DNA from 2 places in the Phenylobacterium koreense genome. Region 2 is predicted to be linked to the other one. Evidence: predicted binding sites of a transcription regulator. Region 2 holds the regulator's gene; the other holds the start of a gene.

Region 1 (8,740 bases), 210 kb from region 2:
TCCGGACGCGCGGAACGCTCACCGCGGGGCGCGTCGCTGCGCGGGCCGCGCGGCGGGCCGCCCCAGGCGCGGGGCGCGTCGCCACGCCCTTCGCCGCGAGGCCCGGCGGCGCCGCGCGGGCGGGCGGGCTTGCCGTCGACATTGCGCGGGCCGCGCTCGATGAGGGTCGCGCCCTTGGTCCTCGGCCCATCGCCACGCGGCGGTCCCTCACGACGGGGGCCCTTCTCGAAGCGCTCGGTCCGGGCCGGACCCGCGGCGGCGGCGCGCGGCGGGGCCTTGCGCTTGGGGGCTGGCCGCGCGGGCGGCGGCGGAGCCAGCGGATCGCCCGGCGAATAGGTGCGGATGCTGCCCGGCGTGTCCCCCGGAATCCGCGACGAGCGGCGGCGCGGGGCCACCGGGACGGCCGGCGCCTGCTCCTCGCCTGGACGCGGCGCCCGGCGGCGCTTCACGGCCGGCGACTTGATCTCCACCTTCGGACGCGCCCAGCCTTCCTTGTAGGCCGGCTTCTTCTTGGCCTCGGCCTCGCCCTCGGGACGCGCGCCCGCGCCACGGCGGCCGGTGCCGTCATGCACCGCGTGGGCGCCGGCCGGAGCCTTCGGGGCCTTGAACGAGGGCCGGTCGCCGTTGGGCAGGTTTTCCGGCGCGATGTGCTCGGCCAGTTGCTCGCGGATCACCCGCGGGCCGACCTCCTCGATCTGGCCGATCGGCAGCGAGCCCAGCACGAACGGGCCATAGGACATGCGGATCAGCCGCCCGACCTCCAGGCCCACCGACTTCAGCACCCGGCGCACTTCGCGGTTCTTGCCCTCGGCCAGGGTGACGGTGATCCAGACGTTGGCCCCCTGCGGGCCGTCCTTGGCCTTGTCGATCTTGGCGTCGATGGGGCCGTACTTCACGCCCTCGACGGTCACGCCGTCCTGCAGCTTGTCGAGGTCGGCCTGGGTCACTCTGCCGCGGGCCCGAACCCGGTAGCGCCGCACGATTCCGGTCGTCGGCTGCTCCAGCGCCCGGGCCAGCTCGCCGTCGTTGGTCAGCAGCAGCAGGCCTTCGGAATTGATGTCCAGCCGCCCGATCGAGATCAGCCGCGGCAGGCCCGGCGGCAGGGCGTCGAACACCGTCGGCCGCCCCTGCGGGTCGCGGTGGGTCGTCAGGAGGTCCACCGGCTTGTGATAGCGGAACAGCCGCGTGGGCTCGGCGGCGTCCACCACCTCCCCGTCGACGGTCAGGATATCGCCCGGCTCCACCTTCACCGCGGGGGTGGTCAGCACCTGGCCATTGAGGGCCACACGGCCCTCCTCAATGAGTTTTTCGACATCTCGCCGAGAGGCTACGCCTGCTCGCGCCAGAGCCTTTGCGACGCGCTCACCTTGACCGGAGGCGGTCTCATCGTTTCGTTGGGGGTCGTGGATCATGATCATCGCACCATGCGCATCGCGCTCGCGGCGGCGCAAGACGCTGCGTCACGCGGAGAGACTCCTGTCGGCGCCGTCGTCGTCGATCCGGCGACGGGCAAGGTCATCGCCGTGGGCGCCAACGGCCCCATCGGGGCGCACGATCCCACCGCCCACGCCGAGATCGTCGCCCTGCGCGAGGCTGCGAAAAAGCTCGGCAATTACCGCCTGACCGACCTCACCCTGGTGGTCACCCTGGAGCCCTGCGCCATGTGCGCCGGGGCCATCAGCCACGCCCGCATCGGCCGCGTCGTCTTCGGGGCCGAAGACCCCAAGGGCGGCGCCGTCGTCCACGGCCCCCGCTTCTTCGAACAGCCCACCTGCCACTGGCGCCCCGCCGTCACCGGCGGCGTCCTGGCCGAAGAAAGCTCGGCCCTGCTGAAAAGCTTCTTCCAGGCCCGCCGCAAGAAGAAGGGCTGAGGCCGCCCTTTCCTTCCCCCTCGCCGGAGAAGGACCGAGGTCATCCCTCCCGATGACGTAGGGGCAGACGGCCCCTTGCCATCCCGCGCCCGCCCGGCCGATGATGCCCGTATAATTAGATCATTAGGAGGACTGCAGATGGGTCTGCTCGACGGCAAGGTCGCCATCATTACCGGCGCGGGCGGCGGATTGGGCGAAGCCTACGCCAAGCTTTTCGCAAAGGAGGGCGCGTCGGTCGTGGTCAACGACCTGGGCGGGCCGCGTGACGGCTCGGGCTCCGACAAGGGCGCGGCTCAGAAGGTCGTCGACGACATCATCGCGGCTGGCGGCAAGGCGGTCGCCAACGCCGACGACGTGTCCACCATGCAGGGCGGCGAGAACATCCTGAAGGCCGCCTTGGACAACTTCGGCCAGATCGACATCCTGGTCTGCAACGCCGGCATCCTGCGCGACAAGAGCTTCGCCAACACCTCCGAGCAGGACTGGGACCTGGTGGTGAAGGTCCACCTCAAGGGAACCTACTGCTGCACCATGCCGGTGTGGAAATGGATGAAGGACAACGGCAAGCCCGGCGTCATCATCATGACCTCCTCGACCTCCGGCCTCTACGGCAACTTCGGCCAGTCGAACTACGGCGCGGCCAAGGCCGGCATCTACGGCTTCATGCGCGTGCTCTCCATCGAGGGACGCAAGTACGGCATCCGCGTCATGGGCCTGGCCCCTGGCGCCTTCACCCGCATGACCGCCGACCTGCCCGGCCGCCAGGGCCAGGAACCTGACCCCATGTCGCTGCCCGAGAACGTCGCGCCCGGCGTGCTGTTCATGGCCTCCGACCTGGCCGCCGACCACACCGGCAAGGTGCTGGGCGTCTCCTCCCGCGGCGTGCGCGAGATCAAGATGGTCCAGACCGAAGGCTACAACCCCGGCCGCCCCTACACGGCCCAGGACGTCGCCGAACACGCCTCGCAGGTGTTCTTCGCCGAAACCAAGGAACGCACCGCCGCCAGCGCCTGACGGCTGGTCGTCTAACCTCATGTGTCATCCCGGTTTCGGCCACAGGCCGAAACCGGGCTCCATGAACGCCTGATGGCCGCCGTGAGCTCGCCTCACGCAGCCTTCACCCCCGCAGGAACAACTGCGCCGCCTGGACGAGGTACAGCGCCCCGATCCCGCTCACGATCCACCGCGTCCAGTTGCGGAAGTTCACGTCGCTCATCCGGTCGAGGATGCGCCCGCCCACCACCGTCCCGGCCATCGAGAGCGGGACGGCGATGGCGAACATCCACCAGGGCGGCAGGTCCTTGTTCGGATTGGTCAGCAGCGGCGTGCCGTAGACCAGGATCTTGGACAGGTGCGAGAAGACCTGGGTCGCGGCCTTGGTGGCCACGATCGCGTGCCGGGTCAGGCCGGTGCGGACGAAGAAGATGTCCAGCAGCGGGCCGGAGACCCCCGCCGTCAGGTTCAGGCCCGTCACCATCAGGCCGGAGACGAAGGCCTGGGGCGGATTGGCCGCGTCCAGCCTGATCCAGCGCTGCGGCAGCCACAGCAGGCCCGGCACCAGCCCCATCAGCAGGTAGAGCACCGGCTTGGAGGGCACGACCGAGATCAGCGCCACCACCCCCGCCGCCACGGCCGCGGCCGCTGCGTACCAGCCGACGATCCCCCAGCGAACGTGCCGGCTGTGCAGCGCCGCCCGCCAGCCGTTCGACGCCAGTTGCAGCAGCCCATGGGTCACGAAGGCGGCCGAGACCGGCATGACCAGCGGCAGCACGCCCATCAGCACCAGCCCGCCGGCCATGCCGAACACCCCCGACAGCGTCGCCGTCAAGAAGGCCGCGGCGATGACGAAGAGCGCTGCGGGCAGGGCCATCAGACGCTGGATCGGCGGATGGAGAAACTCATGCCGTCTGGGTCTACCCGCCCCAAGCGCAGCCGTCGAGCGCGTCCAGACGCCACGAAAAAGCCCCGGCGTTTCCGCCGGGGCTCTCGGTTCAGGCCTGACGCCCGAAGATCAGTTGCGGAACACCGCCGCGGTGGACGGGTCCTGCGGCATCTCGCGGAAGCGGCGGACCTCGTGGCGGCCGACCACCATGTGGTGCACCTCGTCCGGGCCGTCGGCCAGGCGCAGGGTGCGGGTCGAGGTGTACATCCGGGCCAGCGGGGTCTTCTGGGAAACGCCCAGGGCGCCGTGCATCTGGATCGCCTGGTCGATGATCTTGCAGACGCGCTCGGGCACCATCGCCTTGACCATGTGGATCCAGATCCGGGCCTCTTCGCGCGGCAGCACGTCCATCGCCTTGGCCGCCTTCAGGACCATCAGGCGCATGGCCTCGATCTCGATGCGCGCGCGGCTGACGATCTCGATATTGCCGCCGAGCTGGATGATCGGCTTGCCGAACGCCTCGCGGGTCAGGCCGCGGTTGACCAGCAGGTCGAGGGCCTTCTCGGCCTGGCCGATGGCGCGCATGCAGTGGTGGATACGGCCCGGGCCCAGGCGAAGCTGGCTGATCTCGAAGCCGCGGCCTTCGCCCAGCAGCATGTTGGAGGCCGGCACCCGCACGTTGTCGAACACGATGTGCATGTGGCCGTGCGGCGCGTCCGGATCGCCGAACACGTTCATCGGCCCGACGATCTTCAGGCCGGGCGCGTCGGTGGGCACCAGGATCTGCGACTGGCGCAGGTGCGGCGGGCCGTCCGGGCTCGTCTGCACCATGGTGATCATCACCTTGCAGCGCGGATCGCCGGCGCCGGAGATGTAGTGCTTCTCGCCGTTGATCACGTACTCGTCGCCGACCAGTGTGGCGCGGGTGTTGATGTTCTTGGCGTCGGACGAGGCGGCGTTGACCTCGGTCATGGCGAAGGCCGAGCGGATCTTGCCTTCGAGCAGCGGCTTCAGCCACTTCTCCTTCTGCTCGGGCGTGCCGACGCGCTCGAGCACTTCCATGTTGCCGGTGTCGGGCGCGGCGCAGTTCATCACTTCCGACGACATCGGGTTCTTGCCGAGTTCGACGGCGATATAGGCGTAGTCGAGGTTCGACAGGCCCTCGCCGGTGTGGGCGTCCGGCAGGAAGAAGTTCCACAAGCCCGCGGCCTTGGCCTTGTCCTTGGCCGCTTCCAGCACTTCGAGCTGGCCCGGCGCGTAGCTCCAGATGTCGGTCTTGCCTTCGCCCAGGCGATGGAATTCCTCGCTCATCGGCTGGACCACGTCCTTGATGAACTCGCGAACCTTGTTCAGCAGCGGCATGGCCTTGTCGGACATCCGCAGGTCGTTGAGCTCGTCCTGGGGGGTGAGCGTAAAGCTGGATTGGGGGCGGTCCGCGGTCATGGTCATCTGGTCTCTCCCTTGAGCGCCGGCGAAGGTCGCGCCTCGCAGTTGGAGGGCAACTCTGGACGCTTCCTTGGCGAAAATCAAACAAGCGTTTAATTTTTACGCCGTCAGGCGGAACCACGCGTCAAGCTCACGCGAAGATGCTCGCTCCAAGGTGCGCTCGACCGCCCCAAATGCGGCGTCATTTCGGTTTGCGAAGCAAGACCGGGCCCGATGGCCGGGAGAGATTTCCGGTCAGGCGTACAGCGGCGCGCGCTGGCTCAGCAGGACCATCGCCACCGCCAGGGCCAACACCGCAATCGCCGGGGAGAGTTTGAGGATCAACCGCATAGCCCGCAGATGGGAGTGACCGGTCGGTATCGCTAGGCCTCCTCGCCTCGAATTCCTCACAATTCACCCCGCGTGGCAGACGGCCTCGATGTTGTGGCCGTCGGGATCGAGGACGAAGGCCCCGTAATAGTTCGGGTGATAGTGCTCTCGCAGGCCCGGCGGGCCGTTGTCCCGGCCACCGGCGGCGATCGCCGCGGCGTAGAAGGCGTCGACGCTCGCCCGGTCCTTGGCGGTGAAGGCCACGTGCACGTGGCCGCTGGCGCTTCCGCCGGTCCCGATCCAGAAGTCCGGCCGGCCCGCTTCGCCATAGCCGGCGTGGGCCGAGCCGCCGGTCTGCTCGGGGCTCACCTCCATCACCACGCCGATGCCGAGCGGCGCCAGCGCCTGGTCGTAGAAGGCCCTCGCCGCCTTGAAGTCGCTGACGGTCAGACCAAGATGATCGAGCATGCGGGCCTCCTTGAGCTTGCCTGCGCCAGGCTTAACGCGCCGCCGGCCCGAAACTGTCAGCAGCGAGGCGGAAAAACGGCGCCCCGCGCGCTTGACTCCCCAAGGCCCCTTGCCTACCTCCGCCCTGCGTTAGCACTCAGGGGCTGCGGCTGCTAACGGCCGCGTCGCGGGGGCTGACCACCAGGCATTTCAACCGTCCCGAACGGAGACATACATATGGCGTTTCGTCCTCTGGGAGACCGCGTCCTCGTGAAGCGCGTCGAGGAAGAAGAGAAGACCAAGGGCGGGATCATCATCCCCGACACCGCCAAGGAAAAGCCGCAGGAAGGCGAAGTCGTCGCCGTCGGCCCCGGCGCCCGTGACGACAGCGGCAAGATCCACGCCCTCGACCTGAAGGCCGGCGACCGCATCCTGTTCGGCAAGTGGTCGGGCACCGAGGTCAAGATCGACGGTCAGGACCTGCTGATCATGAAGGAAAGCGACGTCCTCGGCGTGGTCGAATAACCACCCTCGACGCCTTCCCTCCCCATCCATCTCATTTGAAAGAGCAGAAAAATGGCCGCTAAAGACGTCTATTTCTCCTCCGACGCGCGCGACCGCATGCTGCGCGGCGTCAACACCCTCGCCAACGCGGTGAAGGTGACCCTCGGCCCCAAGGGCCGCAACGTCGTCATCGAAAAGTCCTTCGGCGCCCCGCGCTCGACCAAGGACGGCGTCTCGGTCGCCAAGGAAATCGAACTGGCTGACAAGTTCGAAAACCTCGGCGCCCAGCTCATCCGCGAAGTCGCCTCCAAGACCAACGACCGCGCCGGCGACGGCACCACCACCGCCACCGTGCTGGCCCAGGCCATCGTCGTCGAAGGCCTGAAGTCGGTCGCCGCCGGCATGAACCCGATGGACCTGAAGCGCGGCGTCGACAAGGCGGTCGCCAAGGTCATCGAAGAGATCAAGGGTTCGGCCAAGAAGGTCACCACCAACTCGGAAATCGCTCAGGTCGGCACCATCTCGGCCAACGGCGACACCGAAGTCGGTGAAATGATCGCCAAGGCCATGGCCAAGGTCGGCAACGAAGGCGTCATCACCGTCGAAGAAGCCAAGAGCCTGGAAACCGAACTCGACGTCGTCGAGGGGATGCAGTTCGACCGCGGCTACCTGTCGCCGTACTTCATCACCAACGCCGACAAGATGGAAGTCGAGCTCGACGAGCCGCTCATCCTGCTCTTCGAAAAGAAGGTCTCCTCGCTGCAGCCGCTGCTGCCGGTGCTGGAAGCCGTGGTCCAGTCGGGCCGCCCGCTGCTCATCATCGCTGAAGACGTCGAAGGCGAAGCCCTGGCCACCCTGGTGGTCAACAAGCTCCGCGGCGGCCTGAAGGTCGCGGCCGTCAAGGCGCCGGGCTTCGGCGACCGCCGCAAGGCCATGCTGGAAGACATCGCCATCCTGACCGGCGGCGAGCTGATCAGCGAAGACCTGGGCATCAAGCTCGAGAACGTCACCCTCGACATGCTCGGCCGCGCCAAGAAGGTCTCGATCACCAAGGACGACACCACCATCGTGGATGGCGTCGGCGCCAAGGACGCGATCGAAGCCCGCATCGGCCAGATCAAGCGTCAGATCGAAGAAACCACCTCCGACTACGACAAGGAAAAGCTGCAAGAGCGTCTGGCCAAGCTGGCCGGCGGCGTCGCGGTCATCCGCGTCGGCGGCGCGACCGAAGTCGAAGTGAAGGAAAAGAAGGACCGCGTCGACGACGCCCTGAACGCCACCCGCGCTGCGGTGGAAGAAGGCATTGTCCCCGGCGGCGGCGTGGCCCTGCTGAAGGCCTCCAAGATCCTCGACGGCCTGAAGGGCGACAACTCCGACCAGGACGCCGGCGTCGCCATCGTGCGCCGCGCCCTGCAGGCCCCGATCCGTCAGATCGTGGAAAACGCCGGGGTCGAAGGCTCGATCGTGGTCGGCAAGATCCTCGAGAACGACTCGGCGACCTTCGGCTTCAACGCCCAGACCGAGCAGTACGTCGACCTGGTCCAGGACGGCGTCATCGACCCGGCCAAGGTCGTCCGCACCGCCCTGCAGGACGCCGCCTCGGTGTCGGGCCTGCTGATCACCACGGAAGCGGCGATCGTCGAAAGCCCGAAGAAGAACGCGGCCCCGGCCGGCATGCCCGACATGGGCGGCATGGGCGGCATGGACTTCTAAGTCCGACGCTCAGGCGCAAATGACGAAGGGCGGGACCGCAAGGCCCCGCCCTTTTTCTTTTGCCGCAGACCCCCACCCTGGCGGCTCCGCCGCCGTCCCTCCCCACGAGGGGGAGGGAAATTAACGCCCCTCTTCTCCCTCCCCTTCATGGGGAGGGACAGATCGCGCAGCGATCAGGGTGGGGCCTGCCGAGCCGGCCGTCGTACCAACGCATCCGACACCGCATCCATCACCTCGCCGACGTCGCCCATCACCGTCCCGGCCCAGAAGCGCATCACCTCGAATCCCTCCCGGCGCAGCACGGCGTCCCGCACGGCGTCGTGCGCCGCCTGCCCGTCCTCGGCATGCTGGCCGCCATCGACCTCGACCACCAGCCGCCGGCTGAAACAGACGAAATCCAGGTAATACCCGCGGAACGGCGCCTGCCGCCGAAAGTGAAAGCCCTACGGCCGCAGCCGCTTCAGCCGGCTCCACAGCAGCACCTCCGGCGGCGACATCGAGTTTCGCAGCTCTCGCGCTCGCGATGTGGACATTCAGCAGACCCCCACCCTGGCGGCTCCGCCGCCGT
Region 2 (12,515 bases):
GCGCGGCCTGGATGCTGCTGACCGGCCTGGTCGCCGGCTGTTCCGTCTGGGCGACCCACTTCATCGCCATGCTGTCCTTCGACACGGGCCTGCCCTCCGGCTTCCTGCCAGGAGGGACCCTCGCCTCGCTGCTCGTCGCCGTGCTGTTCATGGGCGCGGCCTTCGCCGCCGCCGCCGTGGCGCGCACGCCGCCGACCCGCGCCGTGGCCGGCATGCTGGCCGGGCTCGGGATCGCGGCGATGCACTATGTCGGCATGTCGGGCTATGTGACCGAGGGCCGGCTGAGCCGGGATCTCTCCCTGGTCGCCGCCTCCATCGCCATCGGGGCCGCGCTTGCCGCCGCCGCCATGTGGAAGGCCCAGCGAGCCCACAGCGCCGAGCGTCAGGTCATCGCAGGCCTGCTGCTCACCCTCTCGATCTGCGCCGTCCATTTCGGCGGCATGGCGGCCATCACCGTCATCCCCGACAGCAGCATCCAGGTCCCGGGCCAGATGCTGTCCTCGGTGATGATGACCCTGGCCGTCACCCTGATCGTCGGCCTCATCATGCTGGGGGGCCTGGCCGCCGTGCTCATCGAGGGCGCGGCCAACGCCCAGGCCCTGAACCGGCTCCGTCGCCTGGCCGACGCCGCTTATGAAGGCATAGTGGTGGTCCGCGGCGACCGCATCCAGGACGCCAACGCCGCCTTCTGCGCCATCTCCGCCGCCCAGATCGACGACCTGGTCGACCGGCCGCTGACCGAGATGCTCGACTTCGACGGCCTGCCGGTCGAGGGCCGGCGCGAGGGACGCCTGCGGCCCGTCGGCGGCGGCGCGGAAATCCCCGTCGAGGCCTTCGCCCGCGTCCTCGAGCCCGGCAAGGGCGAGGCGGCCGAGGACCTGACCGTGCTGGCCGTCCGCGACCTGCGCGAGCGCCGGACCGCCGAGGAGAAAATCCGCTATCTGGCCGAGCACGACGGCCTCACGGGCCTCGGCAACCGCAATGCCATGCAGAAGCGCCTGAGCCAGGCGCTCGAGCAGGCGGCGGCCTCCGGCGAGGCCCTGGCGGTCATCTGCATCGACCTCGACCACTTCAAGGAAGCCAACGACCTGCATGGCCACCAGGCCGGCGACGCCGTGCTGACCGCGACTGCCGAGCGCCTGCGGCGCACGGTGACCGCCCCGTCCTTCGCCGCGCGCCTGGGCGGCGACGAGTTCGTGGTGATCCAGATCGGCGCGGGCCACCAGCCCACCGCGGCCGCCGAGCTCTGCTCGACCCTGCTGGAGACTCTGAGCACGCCGGTGCTTTACCGCGACCAGAACCTGCGCATCGGCGCCAGCCTGGGCGTCAGCCTCTATCCCCACGACGGCGACACCGGCGGCGCGCTGCTCGCCAAGGCCGACATGGCCCTCTATCGGGCCAAGGACAGCGGCCGGGGCGTCTACGCCTTTTTCAAGCGCGAGATGGACGAGTCCATCCGCGAGCGTCGGGGCCTGGCGCGGGAGCTGCGCGAAGCGATCGCCACCGACGAACTGGTGCTGCACTACCAGCCGCTGGCCCGGGCCGAGGACGGCGCAGTCTGCGGCTTCGAGGCCCTGGTCCGCTGGCGACACCCGGTCCGCGGCCTGCTGCCGCCCATGGAGTTCATCCCGATCGCCGAGGAGAGCGGCCTGATCCTGCCGCTAGGCGAATGGGTGCTGCGCCAGGCCTGCGCCGACGCCGCGGCCTGGGACAATCCCTTGAGAATCGCGGTCAACCTCTCGCCGGTGCAATTGCATCAGCCGGACCTGCCGGCCCTGGTGCACAGTGTCCTCGTGGAAACCGGCTTGAACCCCTCGCGCCTCGAGCTCGAGATCACCGAGACCGCGCTCTTCAAGGACTTCCAGCGGGCCCTGGGCAACCTGCGCCGGCTGAAGGCGCTGGGCGTGCGCATCGCCATGGACGACTTCGGCACCGGCTTCTCGTCGCTCTCGACCCTGCAGTCGTTCCCGTTCGACAAGATCAAGATCGACAAGAGCTTCGTGGAGAACATCCACCGGCACGACCGCGCCACGGCGATCGTACGGGCGGTGCTGAGCCTTGGCCGCAGCCTCGACATCCCCGTCACCGCCGAGGGCGTGGAAACCCCTGAACAGCTCGAATTCCTCCGCGCTGAGGCCTGCGCCGAAGTGCAAGGCTACGCCATCGGCCGCCCAGCGCCTCTCGCGGCCGACGAGGAAGAAGCCCCCGCACGCCTAACCAGCCACCGCTAGTCCCCTCTGTGGGAGCGCGTCCCCCCTCACGACAGGGCCATGGCCCAACTCCGGCTCGGAAACCTCAACCCGCCGGACGGACGATCCGCGGGCCGAGATTGTTCACCACCGCCCGGGCGTCGAAGGCGCGCGGATCGTCGGCCGGCTTGGCGCCGCGATGCATGACGATCTCGGCGCTGGCTTCGAACTTGGTCACCGTGCGCACGTCGACGCTGTCGCTCCAGAAAGGCGAGCCCCAGTAGGGATCCCAGGTGCGCCAGCCAAAGCCGCCGCCGTAATAGCGCCAGGACGGACGCCAGTAGCCGTAGGCCGGGCCGTACCAGGGGCTGAAGAACGGATCGCGCTCGATATAGGTCCGGCGGTCCGCCTCGGTGCTGCGGTCGACGATGGAGAACCAGTCGAAACCCTGCTGGACGGTCAGTTCGGCCGCCCGATAGAGCAGATAGCCCTCGACGGTTTCACGCGAGGTCAGGCTGTTGCCGGCGAAATTGACCCGGAACCGGTTGGCTTCGATCTGCTGCTCGGAATAGCCGCCCGAGACCTGCTGGCCAGGAATGTTGGGCTGATAGGGCGTGGCCGTGGTGCAGGCGGCTGCCAGGCCGGCGAGCGCAAGGCTCGCGATGATGGCGACGGATTTGCGTGACATGACTTCGGACCCGAAAATCCCCGGACGCGGGGGAGGACTGCACCAGACGAAAACACCTGGACACAATTATGGTTGCGCTTGTTACGCTTGCCCAGCCTTGAGCGCGATCAACACCGCCGCGGTCATCAGCAGCAGGCCGACGACGACGGAGAATCCCTTGCGGAAACGCGGCTCGTTCATCCTTGCGGCCATCGCCGCGCCACCCAGGCCATAGGCGCTCATCGCCAGGACATCGAGGCTGAGCGTCGCGCAGGCGAAGGCCGCGAGCTGGGCCGGCAGCGGCCGGGCCGGGTCGAGGAACGGCGGCAGCACGGCGGTGAAGAAGAGGATCGCCTTCGGATTGGCGATCTGCACCGCGAACCCGTCCAGGAAGGCCGACCTGCCCCGCCGCGCCTCTGCGTGTCCGGCCGGCTCGCGCGCCTCGAACGCGCCCTTCAGCGACTTCAGCCCCAGCCAGGCGATATAGGCCGCCCCGCCGAACGCCAGCAGGTGAAAGACCTGCGGGAACGCCAGGATCAGCGCGCCCAGCCCCAGCGCCGCGGCGGCGAACCAGACCAGGGTCGCGGTGTTCATGCCCGCCACGCCGATCAGCGCCGCCACATTGCCGCGCTGCGCGCCCGTGGCGATGGAAAACAGGTTCGCCGGCCCAGGCGTGATCGCCATTACCGCCATCACCGTCAGGAAGGCGGCGTAGCGCGCGGGATCGACCGGAAGAGCCATCGTGGGAGGGGCCTGACGCAGAAATGCTGATTCCGCCCCGAGGTAATCCCCATTGCCTCCCTGGGGAAGCTCTGCGAATGCGCCCTGCGATGTGGAGGGGCGATGAGTCCTGAATTCTGGCTATACGGCGCTGTGGGCTTTGCGGCCCAGATCGTCGACGGTGCGCTGGGCATGGCCTACGGCGTCGTGTCAACGACGGTGCTGCTGGCCAACGGCGTGCCGCCGGCGAGCGCCTCTGCGAGCGTGCATGCGGCCAAGGTGTTCACCGGGGCGGCCTCGGCGATCTCGCACATCGCTCACCGCAACGTGGACTGGCGGCTGCTGGTGCTGCTGGCGGCCGGCGGCGTCGTGGGCGGCGTGGCCGGCACCTACCTGCTGACCTCGGTCGATGGCGACGCCATCAAACCCTATGTGGTCGCCTGGCTGGGCCTGATGGGCCTCGTCATCCTCTACCGAGCCTGGAAGGGCGTGCGGCCCAAGCCGTTCTCCTGGAAGTCGCCCCTCCCGCTGGGCCTGGTCGGCGGCTTCTTCGACGCCGTCGGCGGCGGCGGCTGGGGGCCGGTGGTGACCTCCACCCTGCTCGGTTCGGGCGCCGACCCGCGCAAGGCGATCGGCACCACCAACGCGGCGGAGGCCTTCGTCGCCGCAGCGGTGTCCGCCGCCTTCCTCGCCGCCCTGGTCAGCGGCCACTGGCGCACCGAGGGCCTCGCCGAGCACCTCTGGTCGGTGCTCGGCCTGATCGCCGGCGGGGTGGTCGCCGCCCCGATCGCCGGCTGGATGACCAAGGTCATGCCGCTGCGGGCGCTCACCTGGGTGGTCGGCCTGGTGGTCACGGGCCTGGCGATCTCCCAGGCCATCGTGCTGTTCCGCTAACCTGCGAAAGCCGTCCAGCCGATCCTGCCCGCCGCGCCCAGCAGCAGCACCGCCGTCGCCAGGAGGTGGATCAGGAAGCCCGCCTCGCGCTTCTTCGGATCGGCCACATAACCCAGGGCGTAGACGATCCGCCCGACGATCCACACCACGCCCATGGCGGCGGCGAAGAGCTCGTTCCAGTAGATGGCGAACAGCCACAGCCCCACCAGGAACGCCGGCAGCCATTCCAGGGTGTTGTAGTGCACCCGGATGTGCCGCTCGAGCACCGGGTCGCCGGTCATGGCCGGGGCGGCCACCCCGCTCTTCACCCGCGCCCGTCCGACCCGGATCCCCATCCATAGATAGACCAGTACGGCGGCGATGGTGACCAAGGCCACATAGCTGTGCGGTTGCATGTTCCCTCCCCACGGCCTTGCGCCGTAAGCCCGCGTCCGGTTCAGCTTGGCACGGCGAAGGGGCGCACGGAACCGTCCTTAGCCCCTCGCGCTAATACCGGGTCCACGGAAGATTGGGAGGCCCCGCCATGCAGGTCGACTCCGAAGCCATCCGCGATGTGTCCTACGACGCCGAGCGCGCCAAGCTCTTCGTCACCTTCATAGACGGCGACCGCTACGTCTATGTCGGCGTCCCCGGCGAGGTGCACCGAAGTTTCCTGGAAGCCGACTCCAAAGGCCAGTTCTTCGCCTACGAGATCCGCGACCAGTACCCCTACAACAAGGTCGACGCCGAGCCCGGGTGAAACCCGGACGCGTCACCGTCCGGCGACCAGCGGGAAGGCCCCGACCGCCATGGCGGCGACCAGCATCACCAGCGAGGTCGCCACCGCCCAGCGGGCGGTGAACTTCTGGTGCTCGCCGAACTCCACCCCGGCCAGGCTGACCAGCAGATAGGTCGAGGGCACCAGCGGGCTCAGCAGGTGCAGGGGCTGGCCGACCAGCGAAGCGCGGCCGATGGCCTGGGCGCTGATCCCGTAGTGCGAGGCGGTCTCGGCCAGGATCGGCGCCATGCCGAAATAGAAGGCGTCGTTGGAGACGAAGAAGGTCATCGGCAGGCTGATCAGCCCGGTGATCGGCGCCATGTACGGGCCCAGCGCCGGCGGGATCACCGCCAGCAGGCTGCGCGACATGTGCTCGACCATCCCGGTGCCGTTGAGGATGCCGGTGAAGATCCCGGCCGCGAAGATCAGCGAGACCACCGCCATGACATTGGCCGAGTGCGCCGCCACCCGCGCCTTCTGCTCGGCGATGCTGGGATAGTTGACCACGCCCGCGACGCAGAAGGCGGCCATGAACAGCACCGGCAGCGGCATCACGCCCAGCACCAGCAGCGCCATCAGGGCCGCCGTCAGCACGGCGTTGAACCAGATCAGCCGCGGCCGGCGCGCGGCGATGTCCGAGGAGACGGTGAACCCGCCATGGCCCACGTCGACGATCTCGTCGACGCCGGCGTCACCGGCGAGCCCCTCGCCGAAGACGGGCGCCTCCTCGCCCAGCCTCAGCGACCCGAGCCGCCGGCGCTCGTGGCGGCCGTAGAAATAGGCCAGCGCCAGCAGCCAGACGAAGGTGATCGCCATGGCCGGGATCATCGGCAGGAAGATCTCCGCGGCCTCGACCTGCAGGGCGGTGGCCACCCGCGCGGTCGGCCCGCCCCAGGGCGTCAGGTTCATCAGCCCGCTCGACAGCATGACCAGGCAGGCCATGATCAGCGGGTTGAGCCCCATCCGCCGATAGAGCGGCAGCAGGGCCGCGACGGTGATCATGTAGGTGGTGGAGCCGTCCCCATCGAGCGAGACCAGGGTCGCCAGCACCACCGTCCCGACCACGATCTTCACCGGGTCGCCGTGCACCAGCCGCAGCAGCAGGCCGACCAGCGGGTCGAACAGGCCGGAATCGATCATCAGCCCGAAATAGAGGATGGCGAACATCAGCAGCACGCCGGTCGGCGCGATCTTGCTGATGCCGTCCAGCATCATCGGCCCCAGGTCGCTCCCGAAGCCCGCCAGCAGGCCGAAGATGATCGGAACCGAGATCAGGGCCACCAGGGGCGTCAGCCGCCGCGTCATGATCAGCGTCATGAACGTCGCGACCATGGCGAAACCCATGACCGAAAGCATCACCCCCGACGCGCCCAAGACTCCACCCCCACCCTGACGAACCGCCCCGGCGTCCATGACCGCGCCGGGTTCGCCGCCTGGTCTTGCACCAAGCCGGCGCGGATCGCGAGACACGAATGGGGACCGGGACGGCGCCCCGGGCCTCCGCGCCGCCGGCGCCGGCGGCTCAGGTCAGGTCCGTGAACGGGTTGTGCGCCACCTCCCACAGATACCCGTCCGGATCGGCGAAATAGCCGGAATAGCCGCCCCAGAAGACCTCCTGCGGCGGCTTCACCGGCCTTGCGCCCACCGACACCGCCTGGGCGAAGACCGCGTCCACCGCCTCGCGGCTGGGGACGTTGTGCGCCAGGGTGACCCGCGCCTTACTTTCAGAAGTATATGCCTCTGTTCAGCGGCGGCTCGCCACTTCGGAGCATGTACGCGTGACGACGGTCCCGACCATCGATCCAACCAATCCCGACCAGCAAGTCTTCATCCTCACCCAGGAGCGGCTTCAGGTTCTTCTTGCCGTGTCTAACATCGAGTTCGACCTCATCGTTGTGGACGAGGCGCAAAACCTTTCGGACGGCGCCAGAGGCATGATCCTGCAGGAATGCCTTGAGCAGGCGGTGGCTCGCAAAGACAAGACGAGGGTCATCTTTCTAGCCCCTGGAGCAGAGGGCTTCGATGACGTCGCCCAAGCTGTCGGCATTAAAAAACTTCAGCCTTCGGTGTCTCTCCTGCCGTCCGTCATTCAGAACCGGATCCTGGTTAGCAAGGCTGCCGAACCCCGCAGCTTGAAGCTGCGGCTTCTAACAGCGCTTGGGTCGGTCGCATTGGGGACTTTGCAAAGCCAGCGAGGCTTTGATTTGCCGGCCAACCGGCTTGCAGCAGTTGCCCTTGAGCTTGGCAGAACAGGCGGCTCGCTGGTTTACGCGACTGGCCCTAAAGACGCGGAAAACGTAGCGCTGCAGCTCTTTCAGGACTGCAAGGACCAAGACAACAACCAGCTCCGCGACCTAGCTGAGTTTATCGAAAAGCATATTCATCCGCGCTATTCCCTGAGCGGCTTGGTGCGGCGAGGCGTGGCTTTCCACTATGGCAAGATGCCAACCCTCTTAAGAGAGGGGATTGAAAGTGCCTTCAAGTCCGGAGCCCTCAATTACCTAGTTTGCACGACGACACTCTTTCAGGGCGTCAATCTACCTGCACGCAACGTGTTCATAGACACTCCGACACGAGGGACGAGCTCACGACTGGAGCCGGCAGCGCTTTGGAATTTCGCGGGGCGTGCCGGCCGCATGAAGGCAGATATCGTTGGTAACGTGTTCCTGGTCGACTATGATGACTGGCCCGAACGGCCAATGAACAAGTTCGTAGGCTTTCGAATTGAGCCAGCTTTTTCGAAGGTGGCGACCGAGCGCCGAGACGACATTCTGCAGGCACTTTCGGGGGAGTTGCCACGGCAACTTCCGGGAAACGACGAGATTGCCAACGTGCGGGCGGCGGCCGGCCTCCTCATCGCCCGGGCCGCACGCGGCGACATAGAAATCTTCGCAGAGCGGTCTCTCAAATCCATCGATCTGCAGAAGCGCGGGGACCTAGTCGAAGCTGCGGAGCGAGCGAGCGAGGAGATTGCACTACCGGCCTCCCTCCTCGCGACAAACTGGACGATCGATCCATTCGGTCTCAAGCGCCTCTTCAACGAGCTAGTCGCCAAGATTTCCAATGATGAGATCGACACTCTCATTCCTCGAAATCCGCACGACTACTTGGCGGCGAAAGAGGCCTACGAATCCATTTTCATGAGGGTTCAGCGGCTGGTGAACCTTTCCGCGAGTAGGTTCCCCATCCTTGTCGCGGGAGTCGCCGTCAAGTGGATGCAGGGCAAGCCATATCCCGCGCTCTTGGCGGATGCCATCAAGAGAGCCGAGCGCGGCCGCAAGAAGAAGCTCAAGGAGTACGAAGAGGAGCTCATGCGAAACCCCAAAACTAGGAAGCGACCGCCCAAGCCGACCGACATCAATGATGTCATTCGGAAGGAGTTCGAGTTGATCGAGGATGTGATCCGCTTCCAATACGTTCAGTTGGGCAAGGCATACGTAGACGTGCTTAGCCACGCGTTGCGCCATACTGGTCGCGGTGACCGGGTAAAGGAGATCTTCGATTTCCCCCTCGCGCTGGAATTGGGTGTCTCAACGCGTTCAGGTTGGTCGTTTATGGAGCTGGGCCTGTCGCGCATCGCGGCTGCAGCGCTCGAGCCACATTTTCCAAATTCTGAGCTTGGCGTGGCTGAAGCCAGGGCGTGGCTCCGCGACCTGGACGTTACACCGCTGCGATTAAGCCGGGTCATTTTGGATGAGATTCAAGGCCTGGGTCTCGTGAAGGTGGCCGCGTAGACGAGGCTCGCTGCGGAGCTTTCAACGCCCAAGCCTCGTGTACTGAGGGGGCCAGCTTCGCGTGCGGACATGGAGCGGTCCGTCCCAAGGTCCGCTACGAGCCCACCGGTGAACCTGCGAGGCCGAACGAGACAACCGCCTTCTAAGCGGATGCTCAGCAGGTCGATTACCCGCTGTCTCGGCCCCGCCTCTCGCCCAGCCTACCCGCCAGTCACCGCCCGCTGCACCTCGCAAAGCTCCCCGATCCCCTTGCGGGCCAGCGAGAACAGCGCCTCGAACTCGCCTTGCGTGAACCCACGCTTTTCGCCGGTCGCCTGGATCTCGACGATGTCGCCCTTGCCGGTCAGCACGAAGTTGGCGTCGGCCTCGGCGTTGGAGTCCTCTTCGTATTCCAGGTCAAGCACCGGGATGCCCTTGAAGACGCCGCAGGAGATCGCCGCCACCTGGTCGAGGATCGGGTCCTTGGTGATCACGCCCTCGTCCAGGAGGTAGCGGGTCGCCATGCGCAGGGCCACCCAGGCGCCGGTGATGGCCGCGGTGCGGGTGCCGCCGTCGGCCTGGATCACGTCGCAGTCGATGGAGACCTGGCGCTCGCCCAGGGCCACCGGGTCCACCACCGCGCGCATGGAGCGGCCGATCAGCCGCTGGATCTCCTGGGTGCGGCCCGACTGCTTGCCCTCCGAGGCCTCGCGCCGGCCGCGGGTGTGGGTCGCGCGCGGCAGCATGCCGTACTCGGCCGTCACCCAGCCCACGCCGCGGCCGCGCATGAAGCCGGGCACCCGGTCCTCGACGCTGGCGGTGATCAGCACCTTGGTGTGGCCGAAGCTCGCCAGGCACGAGCCCTCCGCATAGCGGTTGACCCCCACTTCCAGCGTCACGGGGCGGAGCATGTCGGCGGTGCGGTCGGAGGGGCGCATGGTGGTCCTTGAAACGGAAGGGGTCTGGCGTCTTGCGTCGGGCGGCTTATCCTAGATGCGAGAGGTTCCGTCCATGGCCCTGACCGAGCTGCGCCGCCCCCCCGACCTGCCCATCGTGACCTACCCGTGGTGACCCACCCGCTGCTTTCCCCCGGCCCGTCGCTCGCCGAGCTGGACGAGCGGGCGCGCGACATCTTCCGCCGGGTCGTGGAGGGCTATCTGGAGACCGGGGAGCCGGTCGGCTCGCGCACCCTCTCCAAGGGCGGGGTCCACCTTTCCCCCGCCTCGATCCGCAACACCATGCAGGACCTGACCCATCTGGGCCTGCTGGGCGCGCCGCACGTCAGCGCCGGGCGCATCCCCACCCATGCGGGCCTGCGGCTGTTCGTCGACGGCCTGCTGGAGGTCGGCGACCTGCCCGAGGACGAGCGCCGCGAGATCGACGTGCGGCTGGCGACCAAGGGACGCAATTTCGAGGAGGCGCTGAACGAGGCCTCGGCCATCCTCTCGGGCCTGGCCGGCGGGGCCGGCATCGTCGTCACCCCGGCCCGGGACGCGGGCGTCAAGCACGTGGAGTTCGTCGCCCTCTCGGCCGAGCAGGCCCTGGCGATCATGGTCTTCGAGGACGGGGCGGTGGAGAACCGGCTGATGCGGCTGGCGGCCGGCGTCACGCCCTCCTCGCTGCAGGAGGCGTCCAACTTCATGAACGCCCGGCTGCGCGGCCGCACCCTGGTGGAGGCGGGCGTGGAGATCCGCGGCGAGCTGGAGGCTGCGCGCCGCCAGCTCAACGAGACCGCCGCGCGGCTGGTCGAAGAGGGCATGGCCGCCTGGAGCGGCGGCGGCGAGGACGAGGGCCGGGCCCTGATCGTGCGCGGCCGCGCCAACCTGCTGGGCGACCGCCAGGCGCTGGACGACCTCGAGCGCGTGCGCATGCTGTTCGACGATCTCGAACAAAAGGAACAGTTGATCGGTTTGCTGGATGACGTGCGCCAGGCCCAGGGCGTGCGCATCTTCATCGGCGCCGAGACACGGCTGTTTTCGCTTTCGGGTTCCGCCGTGATCGCCGCGCCCTATATGACGGGCCGACAGAAGGTGCTCGGGGCGATCGGCGTGATTGGCCCGGCGCGCCTGAATTATGCCAGGGTGATCCCGTTGGTGGACTATACCGCCCGGGTGCTGTCCCAGGTGACGAAAGCGTAGAGGAACAGAGAAAATGTCCGACGATCAAACGCCGGCCGAAGAAGTGAACGAAGTGGCGGACGCCGCGGCCGATGAACTCATCGCCCTGCGCGCCGAGAACCAGGCCCTCAAGGACCAGGTCCTGCGCGTGGCCGCCGACGCCGAGAACTCCAAGCGCCGCGCTGAGCGCGAGGCCAACGACGCGCGCGCCTTCGCTATCCAGAAGTTCGGCCGCGACCTGCTGGCCGTCGCCGACACCCTGGACCGCGCCCTGGCCTCCCCGGTCGACGATCCGGCGGTGAAGAACTTCGTGGTCGGCATGGAGATGACCCACAAGTCGCTCATGACCGCCTTCGAGAACAACGGCCTCAAGAAGATCGACCCGGCCAAGGGCGAGAAGTTCGACCCCCACCAGCACCAGGCGATGATGGAGCAGCCCTCGGCCGAGGTCGCCGCCGGCGGCGTGATCCAGGTGCTGCAGCCGGGCTACGAGCTGCTCGGCCGCCTGATCCGCCCGGCCATGGTGGTGGTCGCGGCCAAGGGCTCGGGCGGCGAGGCTCCCTCCGGCGGCGACGGCGCATCGGGCGCCAACCCCTACGCCGCTGGCGGCGGCGAGTCCGGCGGCTCGGTGGACACCAAGGCGTAAGAGTCGAGCTCCCCGGCGTGACGCCTTCGTTCCGCTCTCTTCAGATCGTCATCCCCGGCCGCGCCAGCGTGCCGGGGATCCATAAACACGACCGTCTCCGGCGACCCTCGGCGTCCATGGATGGCCCGGGGGCCCGACGGCCCGGCCATGACGAGCCGGAAGCAGAGTTCCAAGCGAAAGAGTTCCCGGAGAGCGTAAGCTGAAACACCTTATGTACCGCGAGCGCGCCCTCGCGTCCGGCCTCTCGACCGTGGCCGGCTTCGTGGACGGCGTCGGCTTCCTGATCACCGGCGGCTTCTTCGTCTCGTTCATGAGCGGCAACTCGACGCGCCTGGCGGTCAGCCTGGCCGAGGGTTCGCCCTCGGCCTTCCTGGCGCTGGGCCTGATCGGCAGCTTCGTGCTCGGCGTTTCCGCCGGCGCCGTCGTGGGGCGCAAGGCTCCGCGCCGGGCGCCGGCCGTGCTCGGCTTCGTGACCCTGCTGCTGGTCATCGCCGCCGCGATCAGCCCGGACAAGGCGCACCCGGCCGCGATCTTCCTGCTCGCCTTCGCCATGGGCGCGGAGAACACGGTCTTCGCTTCGAACGGCGAGGTGCGGTTCGGGGTGACCTACATGACCGGCGCCCTGGTCAAGTTGGGCAAGGGCCTGACCGCCGCGGTGCTCGACCGCAACTTCACCGCCTGGGTCTCGCCCTTCATCCTCTGGTTCGGCCTGATCAGCGGCGCGGCCCTCGGGGCGGTCGCCTTCGACCGCCTGGGCGCCCAGGCGCTGTGGATCGCCGCCGGCCTGATGGGCTTCCTGACCCTGATGGCCA

The links. Region 2 encodes HrcA, which represses chaperone genes, less so after heat shock. Its sites were predicted from a motif close to GTTAGCANTCNNNNNNNNNGANTGCTAAC; they were not measured.
Region 1: the regulator HrcA is predicted to act here: its motif matches at 6,105-6,133, upstream of groES (co-chaperone GroES).

Annotation. Positions count from the first base shown of each region.
Region 1 covers NZ_JBEPLU010000001.1:2,070,057-2,078,796, reverse strand. Annotated here, with positions in the region: gene ABID41_RS10430 (pseudouridine synthase) at 1-1,412, opposite strand, end outside; gene tadA (tRNA adenosine(34) deaminase TadA) at 1,425-1,871, shown strand; gene ABID41_RS10420 (SDR family oxidoreductase) at 2,010-2,885, shown strand; gene ABID41_RS10415 (sulfite exporter TauE/SafE family protein) at 2,989-3,741, opposite strand; gene ABID41_RS10410 (acyl-CoA dehydrogenase family protein) at 3,883-5,196, opposite strand; gene ABID41_RS10405 (VOC family protein) at 5,593-5,976, opposite strand; gene groES (co-chaperone GroES) at 6,193-6,480, shown strand; gene groL (chaperonin GroEL) at 6,532-8,172, shown strand; gene ABID41_RS10390 (endonuclease domain-containing protein) at 8,346-8,573, opposite strand.
Region 2 covers NZ_JBEPLU010000001.1:1,862,607-1,875,121, reverse strand. Annotated here, with positions in the region: gene ABID41_RS09310 (bifunctional diguanylate cyclase/phosphodiesterase) at 1-2,231, shown strand, start outside; gene ABID41_RS09305 (CC0125/CC1285 family lipoprotein) at 2,296-2,877, opposite strand; gene ABID41_RS09300 (LysE family translocator) at 2,959-3,597, opposite strand; gene ABID41_RS09295 (sulfite exporter TauE/SafE family protein) at 3,700-4,470, shown strand; gene ABID41_RS09290 (MAPEG family protein) at 4,467-4,865, opposite strand; gene ABID41_RS09285 (KTSC domain-containing protein) at 4,994-5,209, shown strand; gene ABID41_RS09280 (CitMHS family transporter) at 5,222-6,583, opposite strand; gene ABID41_RS09275 (VOC family protein) at 6,750-6,932, opposite strand; gene ABID41_RS09270 (helicase-related protein) at 7,006-8,961, shown strand; gene rph (ribonuclease PH) at 9,162-9,878, opposite strand; gene hrcA (heat-inducible transcriptional repressor HrcA) at 10,005-11,078, shown strand; gene grpE (nucleotide exchange factor GrpE) at 11,092-11,703, shown strand; gene ABID41_RS09250 (YoaK family protein) at 11,915-12,515, shown strand, end outside.